4 regions of the Paenibacillus sp. AD87 genome follow, and region 3 is predicted to be linked to each of the others. Evidence: riboswitches for the same ligand, from Rfam matches in the RefSeq annotation. Region 3 holds a riboswitch; each other region holds the start of a gene.
What was found. Region 3 has a riboswitch for thiamine pyrophosphate ahead of gpAD87_RS21845 (ABC transporter ATP-binding protein). Riboswitches for the same ligand answer to the same signal wherever they lie in the genome.
Positions count from the first base shown of each region.

Region 1: another riboswitch for thiamine pyrophosphate. It lies ahead of tenA (thiaminase II); the one in region 3 lies ahead of gpAD87_RS21845 (ABC transporter ATP-binding protein).
Region 2: another riboswitch for thiamine pyrophosphate. It lies ahead of gpAD87_RS30370 (ABC transporter substrate-binding protein); the one in region 3 lies ahead of gpAD87_RS21845 (ABC transporter ATP-binding protein).
Region 4: another riboswitch for thiamine pyrophosphate. It lies ahead of gpAD87_RS07305 (thiamine phosphate synthase); the one in region 3 lies ahead of gpAD87_RS21845 (ABC transporter ATP-binding protein).

Region 1 covers NZ_LXQN01000007.1:2,806,589-2,812,198, reverse strand. Annotated here, with positions in the region: gene gpAD87_RS12255 (DUF1349 domain-containing protein) at 1-19, shown strand, start outside; gene gpAD87_RS12250 (HAD family hydrolase) at 67-708, shown strand; gene gpAD87_RS12245 (AraC family transcriptional regulator) at 705-1,520, opposite strand; gene gpAD87_RS12240 (NAD(P)/FAD-dependent oxidoreductase) at 1,763-2,893, shown strand; gene gpAD87_RS12235 (hypothetical protein) at 2,902-3,192, shown strand; TPP riboswitch at 3,239-3,337, shown strand; gene tenA (thiaminase II) at 3,458-4,129, shown strand; gene gpAD87_RS12225 (GNAT family N-acetyltransferase) at 4,173-4,706, shown strand; gene gpAD87_RS12220 (TetR/AcrR family transcriptional regulator) at 4,756-5,610, shown strand, end outside.
Region 2 covers NZ_LXQN01000022.1:491,262-496,871, reverse strand. Annotated here, with positions in the region: gene gpAD87_RS30385 (ABC transporter ATP-binding protein) at 1-436, opposite strand, end outside; gene gpAD87_RS30380 (ABC transporter permease) at 480-1,238, opposite strand; gene gpAD87_RS30375 (thiamine-binding protein) at 1,238-1,528, opposite strand; gene gpAD87_RS30370 (ABC transporter substrate-binding protein) at 1,752-2,792, opposite strand; TPP riboswitch at 3,015-3,127, opposite strand; gene gpAD87_RS30365 (NAD-dependent epimerase/dehydratase family protein) at 3,273-4,028, opposite strand; gene gpAD87_RS30360 (VOC family protein) at 4,045-4,431, opposite strand; gene gpAD87_RS30355 (hypothetical protein) at 4,619-5,107, shown strand; gene gpAD87_RS30350 (MFS transporter) at 5,290-5,610, opposite strand, start outside.
Region 3 covers NZ_LXQN01000007.1:4,955,094-4,960,703, reverse strand. Annotated here, with positions in the region: gene gpAD87_RS21855 (ABC transporter substrate-binding protein) at 1-271, opposite strand, end outside; gene gpAD87_RS21850 (ABC transporter permease) at 319-1,131, opposite strand; gene gpAD87_RS21845 (ABC transporter ATP-binding protein) at 1,118-1,885, opposite strand; TPP riboswitch at 2,060-2,162, opposite strand; gene hisC (histidinol-phosphate transaminase) at 2,270-3,391, opposite strand; gene gpAD87_RS21835 (ATP-binding cassette domain-containing protein) at 3,416-4,192, opposite strand; gene gpAD87_RS21830 (ABC transporter permease subunit) at 4,217-5,002, opposite strand; gene gpAD87_RS21825 (ABC transporter substrate-binding protein) at 5,030-5,610, opposite strand, start outside.
Region 4 covers NZ_LXQN01000007.1:1,592,476-1,598,085, forward strand. Annotated here, with positions in the region: gene gpAD87_RS07285 (hypothetical protein) at 1-322, shown strand, start outside; gene gpAD87_RS07290 (hypothetical protein) at 319-870, shown strand; gene gpAD87_RS07295 (hypothetical protein) at 857-1,840, shown strand; gene gpAD87_RS07300 (ABC-F family ATP-binding cassette domain-containing protein) at 1,973-3,523, shown strand; TPP riboswitch at 3,658-3,767, shown strand; gene gpAD87_RS07305 (thiamine phosphate synthase) at 4,082-4,675, shown strand; gene thiO (glycine oxidase ThiO) at 4,681-5,610, shown strand, end outside.

The DNA.
Region 1 (5,610 bases), 2.1 Mb from region 3:
CGTGACTGCACGCTTCTAAGCCCATTTTCCCGCCAATCGGCTGATCATTGGAGGGAGAAAAGCGAAATGGTAAAAGCTTTTATTTTGGATTTTGATGGACTTATTGTGGACACGGAAACACCCTGGTTCTATGCTTTTCGCGATATTTATAAAGAGCATGGACTTGAACTTGGGCTGGAGCTTTGGTCGAAAAACGTAGGAACATCGTTTGAAGAATTTCATCCTTTTCTATACCTGGAGCAAGCGCTGCAAAAACCGATCGATCACGATCATATCAAGTTGCTCTCTGAACAGAAATACGAAGCATACCTGGGACAGGCAGCAATTCTTCCAGGCGTGCATGAGTTGCTCCGGTCTGCCCGTAAAAAGGGAATTCAACTTGCCGTTGCTTCCAGCTCTACCCGGGATTGGGTTCATGGTTATTTGCGCACACTCGGCATTTTCGAATTATTCGATGTCATTCATACAGCCGAGGACGTCAAGCGGGTCAAACCGGACCCGGAATTGTATCTGCTCGCCCTGGAGAGTCTCGGGATCGGGGCATCCGAAGCGGTTGTGTTTGAAGACTCGCCGAATGGACTGAAGGCAGCCAAAGCCGCGGGGATTCGCTGTGTCATTGTGCCTAACGAGGTAACGCGTAATCTGGAATTCTCGAAGTATGATCTGCGGTTAACCTCGCTGGCAGAGATCACGATGGAAATCCTTTAACTCTGGTATTGCTTGCGTAACTCGATAGGGGAGATTCCTTCATATTTTTTGAATACGGATCCAAAATAACTGGCGCTGTTGAAACCAACAGCCCGGGCGATCTCGTGGGCCGTTATTCCGGCGTCATGGACGAGCATTTCTTTGGCTTTCAATAACCGATACCGTGTCAGATAATCAAGCGGAGTCATTTGGAACTCCTTTTTGAATATCCGATTCAAATGCTGTTCGGTGACGTTCATTTGTTGAGCCAGCATGGAGAGCGAGATATCCTGATCATAATTTTGCTTGATAAAAGTAACCAGTCCGGTCAGCTTTAATCGGGCATCCGAGCGTTCATAAGCACCATAACGATCGCCATCAATGGTTAACCTGACCAGTAGCATGTATAGCAATGCGGATACGTGCCAGATCTGATCCTTGTGCGGGGACTGTAGCGCCAACGTTATTTCACGCAACAGGATATGGAGCATCCCATCCGGCTTGAAGGCGCGCAGCTCCCCGATCTGCAAGGTATGCAGAAACCGGGGCAATAAATAGCCATTAAAGGACAAACAATCGAACAACAATGAATCACTCAGATTGTCGTAACGGTATGTGACCTCCGGGAACATAATAAGAGCTGTTCCTTTCCGAATCGAAAACTCATGATTTTGGGCTGCAATTTTCCCTGTTCCCCCGATACACTGCACAATACTGTAATCCCGTGAATGGCCGTTCCAATTCATTAATTCATCTACGGTCAGCTGGTTTTGACCTGTAATCATAAGCGGCATATCGGTATCCAGTGAATTCCCCGTACTAGGTTTCGGCATCGTTGTGTTATTCCTCATTTCGTTAAAGGTCGTGTGCGTAAATGGCGTGGATACAGAGTTAAAAGAAACCTGATTTGAATTATATTACATAAATAACATTAATTTAAACGAACTATTTACTTCGATGAACGACTTATCGAAAACCTTTTAGGAATATGTATCATAATGTCGATGCCTTGCCATTATCAGACCAACCAGTATACGCTATAATGGATACAGTGATTTAGGAAAGGGATGCAGTCATGAAGAAAGTCATCGTCGTAGGATCAGGAATTCTTGGGGCTTCCACAGCATATCAATTGGCAAAACGGGGTGCGGAAGTTCTTATTATAGACCGGAAAGATCGAGGGCAGGCTACGGATGCTGCTGCCGGGATCATCTGTCCCTGGTTATCTCAGCGCCGTAATCAGGATTGGTATCAGCTTGCCAAGGCTGGTGCACGTTTTTATCCCGGTTTGATTGAAGAACTCAAGAGTGAAGGGGAAACGGAAACGGGTTACGCTCAAGTGGGTGCTCTTAGTATTCATACGGAAGTAGAGAAAATCAACAAGATGCAGGAGCGAGCACACCTTCGTAAAGAAGTTGCACCGGAGATTGCCGATATTACCCGTCTGGATGCAAAAGAAACCCATGAGCGTTTTCCTCTCCTGGAGGAGAACTTTCAGTCCGTCTACATCAGTGGTGCTGCACGTATCGATGGACGTGCACTGCGTGATGCCTTAATCCGATCGGCACAGCGAAATGGAGCGGTCCTGATTAATGGGGACGCGACACTTCAATATGAATCGGACCGAGTAACTGGAGTGGTTGTTGACGGTAAAGTCATATCGGCTGATGAGGTTATTGTGTGTGCCGGCGCTTGGGCTAATGAACTGTTGAAGCCCTTGGGCATTGACTTTAAGGTTGATTATCAGAAGGCGCAAATTATGCATTTGCAGGTTCACGATCGAGAAGAGACTGGGAACTGGCCAGTGGTCATGCCTCCTTCGGATCAATATTTGTTAGCCTTTGATCAACAGAAGATTGTGATCGGGGCGACTCACGAAAATGATATTGAAGGCTATGATATAAGAGTAACCGCAGGCGGAATGCAGGAAATTTTGAATAAAGGATTGGAACTGGCTCCCGGTTTAGCCGATAGCACGTTTCAGGAAGTAAGAGTAGGTTTCCGTCCGTTTACACCAGGTTTTCTTCCGGTAATGGGTGCTGTTCCTGGTTGGAATGGCTTAATCACAGCCAACGGGCTTGGAGCGTCTGGGCTAACGATGGGGCCTTTTATTGGAAGTCAACTTGCCAAATTGGCTCTGGGTATGAAATTGGATATCGATATTCAGCCATATGACCTTGGAAAAGCAATGGATGATCAGAAATGAGGTGAACGATGACGTATTCACAGCGCTTAACTCACGGTAACGCATCAGACATTATTTATCTGGAGCACCAGATTGGCATCGCCGAGGAGGAATTAGCAAAAGCCGAGGAAGAGCGGAGGGGTTACGAATCGGATTTAAACAAGTTAAGGACGTCTCTGGCGTATCATTCAACTTCAGCGACGAACGTCTCTAATGAGCAAAAATGGGTAGATGAGTTAAACAAATTGCAAAATATGATTAAGGATATCCGCACCCGACTTAAGAAGTTGCAAGAAGATTTAGGGGAACTTGAAGATTAATAGGAATGGATTGACATTTGGAAAAACACATGTTGTAATAAGCCTGAGCTATTTGCAGGGGGACTGTTCGCAGTTGAGAAGGTTAAAACCTGACCCTTTGAACCTGTTAGTTAATACTGACGTAGGGAGCAAATGACATGTACTCATGTTATTTTGCCCTTGCCGAAAATAGGACAAGGGCTTTTTGGTCTGCATTTTGGCTGACAAACGCGATAGCTGGATGTGAAGCTGGGACATTATAATTTTAATACAAGGAGAAATGATCATGTCATTTTCGAGAACGTTAAAAGATAAGTCCATAACCGTATGGGAAGATGGATACAACCATCCTTTTTTACACGAAATGGGGAAAGGAACACTGGATCAGGAAGCGTTTAAGTTTTATCTTCTTCAGGACTATACATATCTGATTGAATATGCGAAGATTTTTGCCATGGGTGCGGTGAAGGCGACAGATGAAAAACTGATGACGAACTTTACGGTGATTCAACACGCTATTCTGTACGAAGAAATGGATTTGCATCGAAATTATATGAATGAGTTTGGAATTACGCTGGATGAAAATCATGCTGTCAAACCATCTCTGTATAACAAGGCGTATACGTCGAATATGATGAGTGTTGCACAAACAGGTGGTGTTGCCGAAATCATCGCCGTCATTTTCCCCTGTGCGTGGACGTATTACGACTATGCCACAAGATTAAAAGAACAATATCGAGATTCATTAGAGGGCAATTTGTATCAGACTTGGATCGAAAATTATGCAAGTGATGAATTCCGCGACTCATTCGAATGGTTCTATGATACACTGGATGCATTATGTGAACATAAAACCGAGCAGGAACTGGAGGCCATTGAAGACATATTCAGAAGAAGTGTTGAATTTGAATATCTGTTCTGGGATATGGCTTATAAACGGCAACTCTCATACTTCTGATGAATGCAATCTACTACAACCAGAGATAAGGATGAACATACAGATGGACAATCGTGGAGAACGCATCTATTTACGATTTTTGAACGTGGAAGACGCTGCTGGACTACTGGATTTGCAGTTCCGTAACCGGGCTGTTTTCGAAGAAATATCGGCAAGCGAACGATCGGATACATTCTATACATTGGAGGGCCAAGTAGCCCTTCTCGAAGGTTGGAACAAGGCGAGGGAAGAGGGGAAACGGTACTCTTTCGGGATCTTTCTGAACCATACGCATGAGCTTATTGGGGAGATCTCTCTGTTCGAGCTTGAACTGGATTCCACCACCAAATGGATTGTTGGTTATGTGCTCGATCAGGTGCAGAATGGCAAGGGATATATGAGTGAAGCCCTTCAGCTAGCACTGGATTTTGCTATGAATGAAGCGGGCATAAAACGGGTGGAGGCAGGTGCGCTGCCCGACAATGCCGGATCGATTCGAGTGCTTCGCAAGGCGGGCTTTCAGGAGACGGACCGGCAGAATATTAAAATCAAGGGGATTTGGAAGGAACATGTGATGTTTGCAGTGGATTTGCAATAGGTTATTAGATATCGTAACGTGAACCACCTAAATCATCCAGGGGGAACTTATGAATAAGCGGAAACAAATGTTATTGGACTCAGCGCTTGTACTCTTTGGGAAACATGGAGTGACCAACACCTCCATACAAATGATCCTAGACGAGTCAGGTGTTTCCAAAGGAACATTTTATAAATTCTTTGGCTCGAAGGATGATTGTATTCTTGCCATTCTGGAGCAACGTGTACAGGAAGATATGATGATTCGCAAAGATTTGGAGAGCCAAAGCTATGCTTCCGATTTTGATTTACTGGTCGATCAGATTATGGTGCCGATGATTTTGCCAGAAAAAAAGCTTGTTGTGGAGCTATTCTGGACAGGCTTCTACTCTGGAGAATGCGATCTAGAGAACTTGACTCGTATGCAGTTAAATTGGTTATCTGAACGACTAGTACAGGTATTTGGTAAAGAATTAAAACCTTTTGCTTATGAAGGGGCTATTTTTGGTTTTGGCATGATCCATCAAATCTCGAACATGTGGAGAAACTTCCATCTTGACCAACCGGATTGGAACCATCTTGTGCCCAAAATCCTGAACTACATTGAAATCTTGCTTCGTTCCATGCTGGAAAGACAAGAGCATATTATTGATTTTCCAAGTCTTTTGATGATCGCTCCTGATTCCAAAGAAATTGTGTTGGATAAAAATAACCTGATTGCAGGTCTTCAGAAATTCAGTCATTCCATTCTCCAATCGGAAGTGCCTATTAAAGCGAAAGAACTGACCAAAGGGTTGCTTGTTTTAGTTGAGCAGAAAGAGATCAATATCTCCATGTTGGAAGTAACGCTGCAGGCGTTTCAAACGGAATTTGAATCGTCTTCTCTTCAGAGTGAGGCAAACAGAATTGTCAAAGAATGCAGATCG
Region 2 (5,610 bases), on a different contig from region 3:
GTGCATCCGCAGACACTTCACCTGCAAGCAGCACATTGTCCTCAATGGTACGCCATGGGAAGAGGGCAGGCTGCTGCGGCATATAGCTAATCTTGCCGCGTTGTCCGGTGACATCCTGACCATTCATCAGGATTTGGCCCTCCTGAGGTTTCAGCAGACCGCCGATGATGTGAAACAGGGTGCTTTTGCCACAGCCGGAAGGGCCGACGATGGCTACGAATTCTCCTTGTTCCACGGCCAGGGACAGGCCCTCCAGAACGGGCAATGTGCTGCGTCGCTCTCGGAACGAAGCATTCACGTCTAATACTTCCAACGCTGGTGATGAATGATGTGCAGGTAAGGCCACGGTTCCATACTCAGGACTTCCACTACTCGTTGGAGTGGTTGCACCTTCATCCGGCGCAGCAGCTACCCGCTCGTTGTGTTCGGGTGTCATCTTGTCATCACTTCCTAACCTTTATATGGTGCATATTTCAAAGTTATCGCTTTTGTGGACGCCAGCGTACGAGCAGCTTCTCCAGTAGCGCAATGAGCAGGAAGAGCAGCAGACTCAATGCCACAATAATCATGATTGCCACGAAAAGACGATCCGTCCGATAGGCTGATTTTTGCAGCATCATATAATAACCGATGCCCTTATCTGCACCGATCCATTCGGCGATAATCGCACCCATGACGCTGTACGTAGCGGCAATTTTAATCCCCGAGAACACCGAGGGCAATGCATGTGGAAGTTCGAGCTTCCAGAAAATTTGGCCGCGTTTTGCACCAGCCATGCGCATATAGTTCATCATCGCCCCATCGGTGCGGGTCAACCCATCCATGGCAGCTACAGCCACCGGGAAGAAGCAGACCAGGATGATGGTAATCAGTTTGGGCAGCAGCCCAAATCCGAACCAGATCAGCAAGAGCGGAGCAAGCGCAATGGTCGGTATATTTTGACTAAGAATAAGTAATGGATAGAGTGCAGATTTCAAAAATGGAATCAAATGAAGCACCATCGCAATCAGTAATCCCACGAGCGTACCTGCTGCAAACCCTATCAATGTCAGCTGAATTGTTGCCGAAGCATGCATGCCAAGTCGCTCGGCCTGGGACGCTGCTTCATGGGCGATGTCCGAAGGCGCAGGCAGCATCCATTTCTCAATATGGAACAGGGAGACGGCTCCCTGCCATACCGCTATAAAGAGAATAACCGCCACAAAGGGCGGCCATACGCTTTTCCAATAGGCATGCATTAGCGATATTTCTCCGTCAGGGTGTCCATGCTGAAGCCGCTTGGGCTGTGGGCGATCTTGATCTGTGAGATGATGCTAGGGCTGCCGGCTTCCACGAGAACTTCGTGCATTTTGCGGACAACCTCGAGCAGTTCCTCCAGTTCTCCCTCCATCGTGGTATCCAGTGGATTAACCTGATATTTCAAGCCGGACTGCTGAATAACTTCAATGGCACGATCAACGTAAGGATAGGAATTTTCGCCATTTGGCGTTTTGGGAATGACTTGAATGCTAAGTAGTGTGCTTGCCATGAAAGATCACTTTTCCTTTCGGGTTAAGTTGCATGAGTTGAAGCCAGCTTTACACTTTACCACTCCGATTGCAGTACCCTCTTCCGATCGCTGTTATCCCCGAATTTTTTTGATTTCATTTTCCGCAAGGGGAAAATCCGGGGATAAAGGCGACCACTTCGTTTCTTCAGATGGGTTCTGTACTCTTCGTTCTGGTGTAAAAAAAGTTAAACTCAAACAATTTTTATTGGGGTAAGAACTCGTTTGTATATGCTTTGGATACATCTACCTGCTCATCGAGCAGTTTTTTGCTAAACATCCAATCCGTGTAGTTCTGCCATACTTCCTGCTTCTGCTCACCCCAGCGTGGTGCGTCATCCTGATATTTTGGACTCAGCCACTTCTGGCTTGCGAGTACAAGATCCTTATCCAGATCCGGTACGGCCTTGATCAGAATGTTAGCAGCGTCTTCGGGATGTTCAATCGCGTATTGATATCCTTCGGAAGTCGCTTTCAAGAACGCTTTAACCAACTCGGGATCGTTCTGAATCGTCTTTTCATTGGTAACGAGTACAGGTGTGTAGTAGTCCAGTGCTTCAGAATAATCTTTCACATATAACATGTCGATCGGTTCGCCGCGCAGTTCGGCTTCGATACCCGTCCACGCGTAGAAGATCCAGGCAAAGTCGATATCGCGTTTCACAGCGGTAAAGAAGTCTGCATCGCCCATGCTAATATTTTTTACTTTGGATACATCGGCGCCTTCGCCTTCCATAATGGACTGCATCACAGCTTCTTCCACCGGAGAGCCCCAGCCACCATAGGTTTTACCTTCAAAATCTTTGGGGGACTTGATGTTCCGATCCACCGGAGCGGCAAATCCGGACGTGTTATGCTGAATGACTGCAGCAATGGACACGAGCGGTACGCCCTGTGTGCGGGCCTGGGTCACACTCTCCTGATAACTTACGCCAAAAGGCACTTCGTTCGAAGCCACCATTGTATCCGCGCCTCCGGCACCTGGTTGTACAATCTCGACATTTAAGCCTTCAGCTTTGTAAAAACCTTGATCTACAGCCGCATACAGGCCGGTATGATTCGTATTTGGTGTCCAGTCCAGCACCACTTTAATGTCCTTGAGGGCTGCGTTTTCACCTTCATTGCTGTTTTCGGTGTTGCTGCTGCCATTTTCTCCTGAAGGTGCAGCTTCTTTGCCGCCACATGCGGCCACAGCCACGAGTAGTACGCACAAGAGCATTAGGCCCATCATTTTACGCCATCTCATCTTCATTTCTCTCCTTCATGTTGTCCGGCCAGTGGCACGGGGTACTCCTTGGCTTCATATCCAAGCTTCTTGCATAAATCGACAGATTTATACCAGCTATGATCCGGATGACGTCACTTTTTTTAGCTCTCTGGCTATATAAAAGAACATTAAAAAAAGCGCCCCGTTAATCCGGGACGCGTGCAGGCGTTAGAGATGTGGCACTCAGCAAAGAGGCTGGGCCAATTCGATATACTCCGATTCCTACGCTGGCATGATCCAGATCAGGTCTAAGGGTCAGTATCTTGGTGGGATACACTCTCAGCCGGCCTATTCCGACTCCCCTGGGAAACTATGAAGTTACGGGCATTACTAGGTGTAATTATAGGCCAGAGGCCCACGCATGTCCAGTCAGGAAATGGATAGGGGCACGTATGAATGAATCAAAGAGGCCATTATACATTCGTATAACGACCTCTCTAGATGTGTGATTTTCAACAATTATCGTGGCGAATCATATAAGGAAATCTGACTGAGTGCAAAAGCATCGGATTTCGGGTCATAGCCTACCTGTTTCTGAGTGGTTTCCAGATTCAATCGTTTAAACCGATTATTCGAGATCCCATGCAGTATGGTGAAGGGCTCCAGATCTGTAGTTGTAATTGCTTTGAACATCAAATCACACAAGTCAGCCGGACTAATATACGCGCTCATATCCCTTGCCTCCAGCGCGGGTCCATTCGGTTGGAAATCATCATATGCACCTATACGTATTGCTACACTTTGTATACCTTCGGTATATGCAAAATAGGAAGCGAGCGATTCACCAAAACATTTGCTAACCCCGTACAAATTCCGTGGGCGTGTCGGCATATCCGGATAGACTTGAGCATCAATGGGATACCCCTCAATCGTCTGTGCACTGCTTGCCAGAATGACTCTTCGTACACCCTGGTCTTTAGCTGCACGGAATACATTAAACGTGCCCTTGATATTGATGTCCAACAACGATTCATAGAATCCGGCATGCGGGGAAGGATCTCCCGCCAGATGTACAACCACATCCATGCCTTCGCAAGCGTGCTGACAGGCTTCGGGATCTGTCACATCAAGTGTCATGATCTCATGGCTTGTCCCTTGATACGTATGCAGTCTGTCGATATTCAAATCCGTTAGTCGCAGGTGAAATGCTTCTGACAAGTGTTGGGACAAGTCACGTCCAATTTTTCCGGCTGCGCCGGTAATTAAAATGTTCATAAATCAGCTCCAATTCTTAGCGCTGGAAGAACTCAATCCATTCCTTCTCGGGTCCATAGATGAAGAAATAACGGTAACCGTTAGGCAGTGTAATCATCTCTCCATCAATAAACTCGGCCTCAGTTGCCTTAATGCGGTTGTACTCAGACTCAAGGTCATCGACATGGATAGCAAAATGATGCACCGTACCTTCGGAAGGCAGCTTGTCGCTGTATCCCTGAATCAACTCAATCTCGGTCTCATCGCTTCCGTTGAAGCCGAGAAAGGCGAGCTGAATGACACCGTTGGTGTGGGTTACCCGATCTTTCAATTCAAGACCAACAATCTCCGTATAGAAACGCAGCGTGGTCTCTAGATCACGAACGGCAATGCCGACGTGGTCAATGCGCTTTTGAAAACTCATAATCCAAATCCTCCTTTATATGCAGTGAATCTTTTCTACCATTTTAAGGGATATCATAGGGCTGTACCACGAGGTTGTCAAATAAGATTTTAAGTTGGAAAAATTATAATTGTTCACAGAATGTTCACTTATGAGGAGGGGTTCGTCATCTCTATAATTACGAAGGTAAACAGAGAGGATGAGAGAATTGCCAACAACGAAGAAAGAACAGATTATTTTTGGAATGATGATGTGCACAGGAATGGTCATCGTCATGATGGCCTTCAATTTATGGCACAATGGGTTATTGAGCAAGATGTCCGCGCTTGAAATACTGCTTCAGTTCATATTGTGCTTTGTCATTGCATTTCTGGTGGAGTCTTTTATTGTCGGACCTGTAGCGAGAAAAATTGCATTTTCCTTACCTTTTGACAAGTCCAACAAAATCCTAGGCGTGCTCGCTATGTCATTTTTCATGGTCATTGGAATGGTTCTGATTATGTCCTTGTACGGAATGATTTCCGCTTATCTTGCGAATCAGTTAAATGGAGCATCCGTACTAAGTACGTATCTTCATACGATTGCTCGTAATTTTAGCCTGGCGCTTCCTTACCAAATTATTATTCTGGGACCACTCGTTCGATATGTATTCGGTAAATTCATTAAGGATAAAGGGAGTGTAGTCCCTACAACCTAAATAACGTTAGTTCCGATTTAGAGCATCTGAAAGTATTTCCTGGGCAATCGTCCACTGCACTAAGATAAAGAAGTAATTGTTATTTTCAAATCAAAAAAGACCTCGTAGCATTCACGCTACGAAGCCTATCTTTTTACCAGCTATGATTAATGAAATTTAATTTATCTTCTGTTCGGTAGATATTACGATGCTGAACTCACAGTATGCCTGCGCTGCCATTGATACGCGATCACGCTGATAATCAGCAGACCAACTGCAAAAATGGCAAGCATCCACGCCGACTGGTTAACTTCCAGATGGTCCAAACTCCAGCCTGTAACCAAAGGTAGAATGGCACCACCAACACCACCTGATGCAATCAGGATGCTGGGCGTTGATTCTTCTGTTCCAGGCAGCATTTTGCTGGCGAAGACGAGGGCAATGGAGAACACGCCCGATAGTGCGAGTCCGAGCAACAGGATGATCAGAAATGCCGACCAGATCTGGTTGGTAAAAGGAAAGAT
Region 3 (5,610 bases):
TATCGACATCCAGACCTTGATCCGCGAAGTAACCATTCTCCTGAGCAACATAGATGAAGGAATGCACTGCATTAGGATACCAATCGAGCATGATGGACAGCTTGTCTATGGATGCCGATGGCGTTTCGATCGCAGATGATCCTGTATCTTTCGCTTTGGAAGCTGAATCTGTGGCAGGTGTATTGGTACCCGTATTTCCACATCCGCTGATGATCAGCAACATAGATATGAGCAGAATGGGGAGTAGGGAGTAGATATGTTTTTTCTTCATAGCTTCAAATTCCTCATTTCCTTGTTATCTGTTTTGAAATCCGAAAGTTATCCAGTTTTTCTTCTACCTGCATGCCGTGGTGTACTGAATTTTTTCTCTATCCATGCAATGAGTACAAACAGGGCGATACCGAGCAGGGATAACAGCACAATGGCGGCGAACATTGCATCCGTGTTCATATTGCTCGACATTCTGCGGCTGAAGTAACCGAGACCCTTGCTTCCACCGAGCCATTCCCCGATCGTTGCACCGACTACACAATACACCACAGACATTTTCAGTCCCGAAAAGAAGGAGGGAAGGGCAAGTGGAATCTGGAGTTTGCGAAAAATATCCCACTTGCTGGCCCCCATCGTCAGCAGCAGTTCACGCTGCTCCGGATCACCCTGGCGCAGGCCATCGTAGGTGCTCACCACAATCGGGAAAAATGCGATTAGGAACACCACCGCAACTTTACTCCACAGCGTGTAGCCAAACCACAGGATGAAGACGGGGGACAGGGCAATCAGCGGGATCGTCTGACTGATCACGATGAAGGGATATAACGCTTTTTCAATCGACCGATTCATATGCATACCCGTTGCAAGTGCAGTCCCGGCACCAATGGACAAGCCAAAACCAACGATAACCTCCATCAAGGTAGCGGGCAGATGTGTGGCCAACAAGAGGTGGCGATGCTCATACAGCGAACGGGCAATCGCCGTCGGGGCTGGAATGATGAAGGAAGGCACCCATCCCATACGCACAATCCACTCCCAGAGAGCAAGCAGCAAGATCATGAGCAAAAGAAACAGACCATAACGGGCAAGCCAACCTCTTACGCTATGCTTCATGCTATCTCTCAAGTTACCGTCTCGCATGCAATTGTTCCTCCAGTAGTCGTCTCATCTGAACGAGAGCCGGTTCGTAGATCATGTCCGAATGTCTTGGACGTGGCAAAGGTACCGTCAGATCCTGCAGCTGTTGGCCTTGGCCCACCGGAGTTAACAGGATAATCCGATCACTGAGCAGCAGGGCTTCTTCAATGTCATGTGTGATGAACAACACGGTTTTGCCAAGGCCTTCCCATAGCTCCAGCAGCCAGCGATGCATCTCCCGTTTGGTCAGGGCATCGAGTGCGCCGAAAGGTTCATCCAGCAGCATCAGTTGGCCACCTGTCAGCAAAGTACGAAGCAGCGCGACACGCTGGCGCATGCCACCTGACAGCTCGTCCGGGTAAGCATGCGCGTGGCCGGATAAGCCAAATCTGTCGAGACCAGCCAGAATGTCCGCTCGAATCCTTACCTTATCCTGCCGACCTGCAGCCAGTTCAGAGGGAAGCATGCAATTCCCCATGACGGTTCTCCAGGATAATAGGAGGTCCTTTTGCGGCATGTAGGCCACCTGCCCCAGTCGCTTTCCTTCTTGAACCCAAGGAATTTCAATGGTTCCGTGTGTTGGCTCAAGCAGGCCTGCCAGCAGCTTGAAAAGGGTACTTTTACCGGAGCCGCTGGAACCGATGAGCGAGACAAATTCGCCTTTGGCTACAGTCATCGACACATTGGAGAGCACGGGGGAATCCCTTTTTCCCGGGAAAGCGTAGCTCATGTTGTGAATGGTTATATCGTTATCCATCTCGTTCCGTCCCCCTTGTATTCATAATTCAACTTCAAACCGCGGGATCTTTAATTACACCTTCTGATCTGCTCGCAGAACGCGAAAAAGACCCACCCATTTCCGGAGAAATGAGTGGGTCTGTAAGTTCAATTCACATTAAATTCCATCATCAACATGAAAAAATCCGCTTACTGAGAGGCCGCTCCACTTCCCTCCGCTGGTATGATCCAGATCAGGTTCAAAGGGTCCGAATCGTTCGATTCGTCTCAGCCGCAAGGCTCCCCTAGTGCAATGTTTAAGATATGCAGTTGTGTGTTCAGCATATATCACATGCAAGTGGAATGTAAAGAGGGCGGCTTAAAAGAAGTGTGCGTAATGTGAGTTAGGAAAGTAACTAGGATTCTAATCGTTTGAATGTAACAGTGAATCAAGCTCCCCGATCAGACGGGCAATCTGCTCCGGTGTACCAATCGTAATCCGAAGCCAGGTAGGCATACTGAATTCGGCACCGCCGCGGACAGAGATGCCTCTGTTCAACAATTCTTTGGTAATCGGGCCACTATCCTGCAACAGATCAACCATGATGAAATTTGTTTCGGAAGGGATGTAGGGTAAGTTCCACTGATCAAAGGACTGCATTAACGTTTCCCTTCCTTGACGATTGTAGTGCAGGCAGTGAGAAACAAATTCATGATCATCCAGGCTGGCCAAAGCAGCGGCTTGGGATGTGGCTGTCAGACTGATGGGCAGCTTGACCCGGTTAATGCCTTCAATAATGCTTTCATTCCCGATGCCATATCCAATTCGCAGGCCAGCAAGTCCATATATTTTGGAGAAGGTCCGCAAAATAATCAGATTATTATACTGCTCCAGCAGCTTAACCGTATCAGGATAATCTTCACTTTCCGCGAATTCATAATACGCTTCGTCCAGGACAACCACGACATGGGAGGGAACATGTTCGAGTAAACCAAGCAGGGCATCTGCCGTGAAAATGGTTCCGGTTGGATTATTCGGATTGCACAGCCAGATAATTCGGGTAGAAGCATTGATCCGTTGCCGGAATTGCTCCAGGTCCAGTGAATGGTTGACCAACGGAACTTCATGGATGACACCGCCTGCCAGCAGCGTAGCTCCCTTATACCAGTTAAAGGAGGGCACTGGAATGAGTGATTCCTCGCCGGGATTAAGGTAGGCTTGGGCGGTAAGGGTAAGGAGCTCGAATGAACCACTGCCAAATACCAGTTGGGAGGTACGCACACCCAGACGTTCCGCAAGTTTGTCACGCAGCAGTTGGCTGGAACCGTCGGGGTATTGAGCCAGAAGATCGGAGCCCAGCGTTCTGACTGCTTCCGCTGCCAGGGGAGAAGAGCCAAACGGATTCTCGTTCGCTGCAAGTCGATCTACACTTTCCAGTCCCAATTCCCGCCGGATCTGTTCCATGGATTTGGCAGGCGTATAAGCCGGAATTTGATTTAACAGGTCTTTAACAGGAGGAGAGGGAACGGGTGAAAGGGATTGCATAATCATGCCTTCTTTCCAGTGGAATTAGATCGAGAATGATATCTGTTTCTGGGCAATCTGCTGTGGTGTCTCTTGTGAAGGAGTCAACAAGCGATTTAGAATAAGATTTTCAAAATAAGCAAACCCGCTGTCCCGAACACGTGGCCGCTCCAGCGTAATTCGGGTATCCATCGTTATATGACCATCCTCGATTAACAGCACCCTGTCAGCCAGGGCAACCGCCTCACTGACATCATGAGTGACCAGAATGACAGTCAGATCTTCTTCTACCCACAAGCGTTCGATTAATTGCTGCATCTCAATTCGGGTCAATGCATCCAATGCACCCAGCGGTTCATCCAGCAGCAGTAAACGCGGATGACTTGCGAGTGCCCGTGCCAAGGCGACACGTTGTTTTTGTCCGCCAGATAATACCCCCGGCCAATCACCTTCACGCTCTCCAAGTCCTACATTGCGAAGCGACTGGCGTGCATCTTCCTTGTTCTTGTCGGGGATACCCAGTCGTACATTATCGAGCACGGATTTCCAAGGCAGCAGCCGGGCTTCCTGAAACAGAAACCGTGTCTCGGGTGCTGTACTGCCAAGCTTTCTGTTGCCCAGCATAATGCTCCCGGAAGAGGGGGGTTCCAGCCCGGCGATCAGACGCAGCAAAGTACTTTTGCCACAGCCGCTTCGTCCAACGATGGCTACAAATTCCCCTTGTCTTACATTGACGTTGATGTCGGATAGAATCGTCCGCTGATCATACGATTTCTGAACCCCATCTACTTGAAGAAAAGGACTGATCTGACTTGTGCTCATGGATTAATTCACGCTCCTTTGGCTTTACTTGCGGGATAGAGCCGGGTTCCAGCGCAGCCAGCGCCGTTCCAGCCATTTGGCGATGGTATCGGACAGCTTGCCCAGCAGGGCATATAGCAGAATGCTTAAGACAATTACGTCCATCTGCATGAATTCCCGCGCGTTCATCGCCATGTATCCAATCCCCGCATCCGCCGCAACCGTCTCGGCTACGATAAGTGTCAGCCACATAATGCCAAGTGCATAACGGATGCCCACCAGAATGGATGGCAGTGCACCAGGCAGGATAATGTCCTTATAAAGGGACCAACGGCTGAGGCCATATACTTTGCCCATTTCAATCAGACCCGGATCGACCGATCGTATGCCGTGGAACGTATTCAGATATACCGGGAAGAATACACCCAGGGAAACGAGGAATAATTTTGCTTCTTCACCGATCCCGAACCACACAATAACGAGGGGGATCAAAGACAGATGCGGAATGTTGCGGATCATCTGCACCGAGGAGTCGGCGATCTTTTCCGCAAGGGAGGAGATGCCGTTCAGCACTCCCAGCAGGAAACCCAGACCCCCACCAATGAGGAATCCTCCCAAAGCTCGTCTGGCGCTAATACTAATATTGTTCAGTAGTTCACCGTTACGAAGCAGTCGAATGAAGGCCTCCAGTACCTGAGCGGGTCGGGGCAAAATATTGGCTGCAACAACTCCAGATGCAGTCAGCCATTGCCACAGAGCCAGAATGAGTAGTGGTACAACAAAAGGAATGAACTGGTTAAACCATGCCCGGTTAAAGGTTTTGGACCGCACGTTATGCCTACCTCCTTGCTTCCTTCGTTATTGGCTACCTGGAGCTGGAAGTTGATCTTGAAGTGCATCACTCCAGAATGTGCTCACATCAACTGCCTGCTCAAAAATTCCCGCTTGCTGAAACGTATCCGCTACGTCCTGTTCAGACTTTATGGCCTCTTCAGAAATGGCAACAATACGTGATGGGCGTTGTGCTTCTCCATCCGTGTAGGTTTTAAGGGCTTGATCCACGGGCTGGTGGGTGTTGTCTGCTGTAATTTGAGCCCAGGCATCCTTATTGGCACGAGCCCAATCATTGAATTTGTTGATTCGCTCCAGATAATCGGCAAGGGCCTCTTTCTGTTCCGCATTTGCAATAGCCTGATCGGAGGCGGCTACAAGGAAGCTGCCTGACAGGATATCTTTGGCGCTGGCGAGCGTTGTTGCTTCATTCTGATGTGCGGAGATGATGGCATTGCCGTAACTGGCAAGTGCATCCACTTTCCCGCTGATCAGGGCGCTGAGTCCGTCGGCTGTTGAAAGTTCGACCGGACTGATGTCACTCCAGGTTAATCCGGTTTCCTCCAGCATTTTGAGCAGGAAATAATGGGCCGTTGTATTTTTTACGA
Region 4 (5,610 bases), 3.4 Mb from region 3:
GCAGAATGTTCGGGTTCTTTCAGACGCTTTGAATCACTTGGTGCAGACGACAGCAGACATGGAAGGACGCCTGAATACCACTCTGCGTATAAGTGAGCCAATCCGTTATAGTGGTGCGGAAGTGTTACACACTGTGAGGCAAATGACAGGGACAACGGTCAGCGTGGAGGTGGACGGGATTGCATATGTCATTGATCCCCTTGTAAACAGAAGAGGAACCATTCCTGTCCAGCTTGCTGCTTCGTATAGACCCGAGTTCATAAGAAGTGAGGCTGGCGAACTGCTGAAGATTGCATTTTGGAAGGAGGCCAGTACACCTTGATTAACGCTGCATCCAAGCTGCTTGCTGTTTTGCTGGCAGTGATTTTGCTTTATGTATATCCGGCAGCAGAGACTGCAGATCGACAGGATGACATGGCACGCATGACCGTTGTTCAGACGGTTACCCGTTTTGTTGATGCAGTCAGAACAAAGGGATACATTTCCCCTGTCATGTATACAGAATTCGAAGAACAGATGGCCCGAACGGGGAATGCCTATGAGATTTCTATGGAGCATTTGCACAAAAAATATGTTCCTCATTACTCAGATCCGATGGATCAGAGCACATTTTCTGGCACCTATGAAACTGTACAAGATGGCTATTATTCAGCCCAAATTAAAGCAAAGCTGTTTCCTTCGTCCGGTGTGCTAGCTTTAGACGATCCTGGGCGCAGATATACACTGGCAATGGGGGATTTCTTCACTGTAACCGTCAAAAATACCAATCGCACACCTGCCATGTTGATTCGTGAGTGGTTGAACGGGTCTGCACAGGCTGCAGCCGTGTTTACCACTTATGGGGGTATGGTGCTCAATGAAGATTACTGATCTTTCTATTGTGTTTGTGCTTATCTTTTTACCTATATTCTGGGTTATTTCTCACAATACAGACAATGCCCAAGAGGCACAATATTTAAGCAATCGATATAAGATGGCACTTCAGACTGCCGTACTGGATGCAGGGGCTGTGATGCATCAAAATGAGAAGCAAAACGATGAAGCAGGGTATGATTCGACCAAATTTGTAAAAGCGGACAAAGAGCTTGCCTTGACTACCTTTACCCAAACACTGGCGCTAAATATGGGGATTCAGGATGATCCTGCTGCTATACGGGCCATGTTTAATTACATTCCTGCAATGGTCGTGCTGGATTATGATGGTTATTATATTTTGGCGAACGAAACTGAGATGACGGGTGATCTTGAAGATTCATTCCGGCAAGTTTGGAGTCCTAAAAAGCCCTATACATATTCTGATTCAAATGGTAGCAGTATTAACTTCACACTCGATGGGTATGTGTATGCCTATGATGCAGGCTTGGGCATGTGGGTTGAGGGTTTCCAGAAAGAACTGGCCTCCAGCACACAAATCCCTCTGCTTCAGAATGCCGAGACGTTTGAGCAGGTCAGACGAGGCCGGATCGTGACAAGTGTGCAGGAAGATTTGGCAGATGTTATTAACCGGCATAATGAGTTTGCAAGAAGGAATGGTGTTTCCTACACCTTTACCATGCCTTTGATTTCTCAGGAAGACTGGTACAATTCGATTAATGATACGGGGCTGATGGCGTTTATTCAGGGAATACCTGTAGGTAACCAAAAGATTAACAATTATGCCATTGGTGGTGGCAGACTGGTGAAGAAAACAGCGATCGTTGGCGGAGTTGATCCTGTAAGTGGAATTAAATACTATTACCCTTCCACATGTAGCAATGGTTACAGAGCCGAAGAAGTGTTTACAAATGCCAAACAAGCGGCAGCACAAGGTTATTTTGAGTATAACTGTTCCATAAATTAAAGGCAGTTTGTTTGTAATATAAAAGCGAGGTTGCATGAGATGTTTACATTACTTTCAGAAAAGGCGACACCTGTGCTAAAATAGGGTTTCGGAACGATAGTAATGTCCAATAGATAGGAGCAACCTCATCTTATGAGTTTATTGTCAGTAGAGAACGTGAGTCACAATTTTGGAGACCGCACGTTATTTAAAAATGTATCTTTTCGTTTACTTGCCGGAGAGCGTGTAGGTCTTGTTGGTGCAAATGGTGTAGGCAAGTCCACACTGATGAACATCCTTACCGGGAAATTGTTAAAGGACGAAGGGAAGGTCGAATGGACCCCCAAAGTTCGTTATGGATATCTGGATCAGCATACCAAGCTCACGCCTGGAAAAACGATTCGTGATGTGCTTAAGGATGCGTTCCTTCCCTTGCTTGAGTTGGAAAAAGAAATGATGTCCATCACGGATCAGATGGCAGACGCCGATCCGGACAAGCTCGAATTGTTACTGGAAGAAATGGGTGACATTCAGGAACAATTGGAGCAAGGTGATTTTTATCTGATTGATGTAAAAGTGGAAGAGATGGCCAATGGACTTGGTTTGTCCGCCATCGGTCTGGATCGTGATGTGGCCGCGCTTAGTGGCGGTCAGCGTACAAAGGTATTGCTTGCGAAGCTTTTACTGGAGAAACCCACAGCTCTTTTGCTGGATGAGCCGACGAACTATCTCGATGTGGAACACATTGAATGGCTGACGCGTTACCTGAAAGATTACCCGTATGCGTTTATTCTGATTTCGCATGATACGGAGTTTATGAATGAGGTCGTTAACGTTATTTATCATCTGGAATTTGCCAAGTTGACGCGTTATGCAGCGAACTATAACAAATTCCTTGAAATGGCCGACATGAATAAGGCGCAACATATTGATGCATATGAGAAACAGCAGGAGTTTATCAAGAAGCAGGAAGATTTCATTCAGCGGAACAAAGCCCGCGCTTCCACTTCCGGTCGTGCCAAGAGCCGTGAGAAGCAGCTCGGCAAGATTGAACGGATTGATCGTCCAGACGAAGCGGCCAAACCCACATTCAAATTCAAGGATGCCCGGGCGAGTAGTAAAACCGTCTTTGAGGGTATTGATTTTGAAATTGGATATTCATATGCATTATTGCCCAAAATGACGATGACGATTGAGCGTGGCGAGAAAATTGCCATTGTTGGATGTAACGGTGTAGGTAAATCCACATTGCTCAAGACTATCTTGGGGAAAATCCCACCAATCAGCGGTAAGACTTTCTTGGGTGACTATCTGGAAACTGCGTATTTCGAACAGGAAGTACGTGCAGGTAATATTACCCCGATCGAAGATGTGTGGAATGAATTTTCTCATCTGACACAGAATGAAGTCCGGGGCCATCTCGCGCGTTGTGGATTAAAAAATGAGCATATCACCCGCCCGCTTAACGCGCTTAGTGGTGGAGAACAAGCCAAGGTTCGTTTATGTAAACTTCTGATGCGTGAAAGTAACTGGATTTTGTTCGATGAGCCTACAAACCATTTGGATGTAACCGCTAAAGCAGAGCTGAAACGTGCCCTGCAAGAATTCAAGGGTACCGTGCTGCTCGTATCCCATGAACCTGAATTTTATGAAGGTTGGGTAACCAAAACGTGGGATGTTGAAGCTTGGTCCGATAAACAATAGTTTCTACGAAATTCTTCGCACCGGAAGCAGCAACTTCGTTAACTACACGACTTCAGCAATGGATGAACAACGTAATTCATGGAAATGTACGGTGACAAAAAAAGGTGTCTATGGTAACATAGGCTACAGCTTCATATGAACACTAGGGGGGCCGCACGATGCGGCTGAGATGGAAGAATGCGATTCCGGACCCTTTGTACCTGATCTGGATCATACCAGCGTAGGGAAGTGGCGCGTTTCAGCTAATGACAAGAGCGTTATCGTCGACTTTGCGATATTGCCTGCAAGATGAATCATGCAGTTCTATGTATACAGCATTGCGACTATGGATGGTTTCTATAGTTGTTATGCGTTATGTATAGAGTAATTGCATGCGACAGTCATTCAGTTGATCCATGAATTTTAAATTCGTGGCCACTCCCCTACGGGAGTGGCTTTTTTTGTTGTTTTATACAGCTTTAATCTCGCAAGAGGAGGGCGAACAGGACGGTAATCTTCCACGAACATGTAACAACACGATCATTTGAACTGCATGTGGTTTCACCAGGTACAGGAGACTTGGACTCTTTTCTGAATATTGCTAAGGGTATATGGCGGTGGGTCGATTATATCCACATTCGTGAAAAAAAGCTGACTCTTGAGCAACAGATGTGTTGGGCGCAAAGTCTGAAAACAAAAGGTGTTCCATCTAACCGTATCATTATGAATGGCTCAGATCAGCTGGATCAACATGCTTCAATTGGTGGTGTGCATTGGGGTCAAGCAGTTACTCGCAGCTATGATAAGGATGAGTTGAGGAGAGTCGATCGGCTGCGCGTAGGCATATCGGTTCATTCTCTGGAAGAAGCAAAAGTTGCAGAAGAACAGGGAGCGGATTATCTCTTTTATGGGCATGTCTATGCTTCAAATAGTAAACCGAATTGCGAACCCAGAGGGCTAAGTGCGTTAGCTGAGGTATGCTCTAATGTTTCGATTCCCGTGATCGCGATTGGCGGGATTAGTCCTGAGAATATTGCTGCCATTCGAACTGCTGGTGCTAGAGGAGCCGCTGTAATTTCAACGATTTGGACGACCGATAAGCCGGAAGTAGCTGCCGCTTCATTGCGACAGGCGATCACGGATTCAGACAAGTACGCCGAACCAAGGAGATGAAGATCTTGAGAGAGGAAGCAAGAAGTCGAAGCAGGAATCGTTCAGGCTATCATCCAGGAATAGTTTCGGGAAGTAAAGTTGGAGCGGAAGTTGGAGGCAAGCTTCATGCAGAAACCATTATTGTAGGTGGAGGAGTTATCGGTTGTGCCATCGCATGTGAACTCGCTACTCGAGGCCATGACGTTCTTCTGGTTGAGCGGGCGCGGATCGCTGGGGGAACTTCCTGTGCAGCCGCAGGCATGCTTGCTGCTGATAGTGAGGAATTCACTCATGCTGTAATGGCAAAGCTTGCAAGGCAGAGCAGAGCTTTGCTTCATGAGCAGAAGGAACGGATCAGTTCGCTTAGCGGAGTGGAAATGGGGCTGCAACAGCATGGATTTATTACTCCTTTTCGTTCATACAGTGAGGTCAGCAGTTACAAGAATGATCGTAGATCGTCTACCTTATCTACAGAACATATTTGGTGGGATCGTATTGCTGTCCAACAGGAAGCTTCATGGTTAAACAGGGATACGTATGGAGCATTTTACAGACCTTCCGAGAGCGAGGTTATTCCTGTCAACTTAACGCAGGCTTATGTCAGATCGGCTCAAGCCATGGGTGCAAGGGTGATGGAAGGGGTACAGGATGTCCGTTTGCATACGAATGTAAACGGTGTGCAAGGAATCGAGACTTCAATAGGAACGATGACATCGAGAAATGTAATTATTGCTACAGGGTTACATGGTGAAGAATTGATGAGACATGTAGGTCTGAAATCGCCTGTTTTACCAGTAAAGGGGGAGATTGCAGCCGTGCAGTTTTCTCCCCACCATGCCGGGTACAGGCCAGACAAAACGGTGTATGCAGAGGATATATATATTGTTCCCAAAGCCAATGGAGAAGTATGGATCGGTGCAACAAGCCTTCCTGGAAGAACAGACATGAAAGTTTCG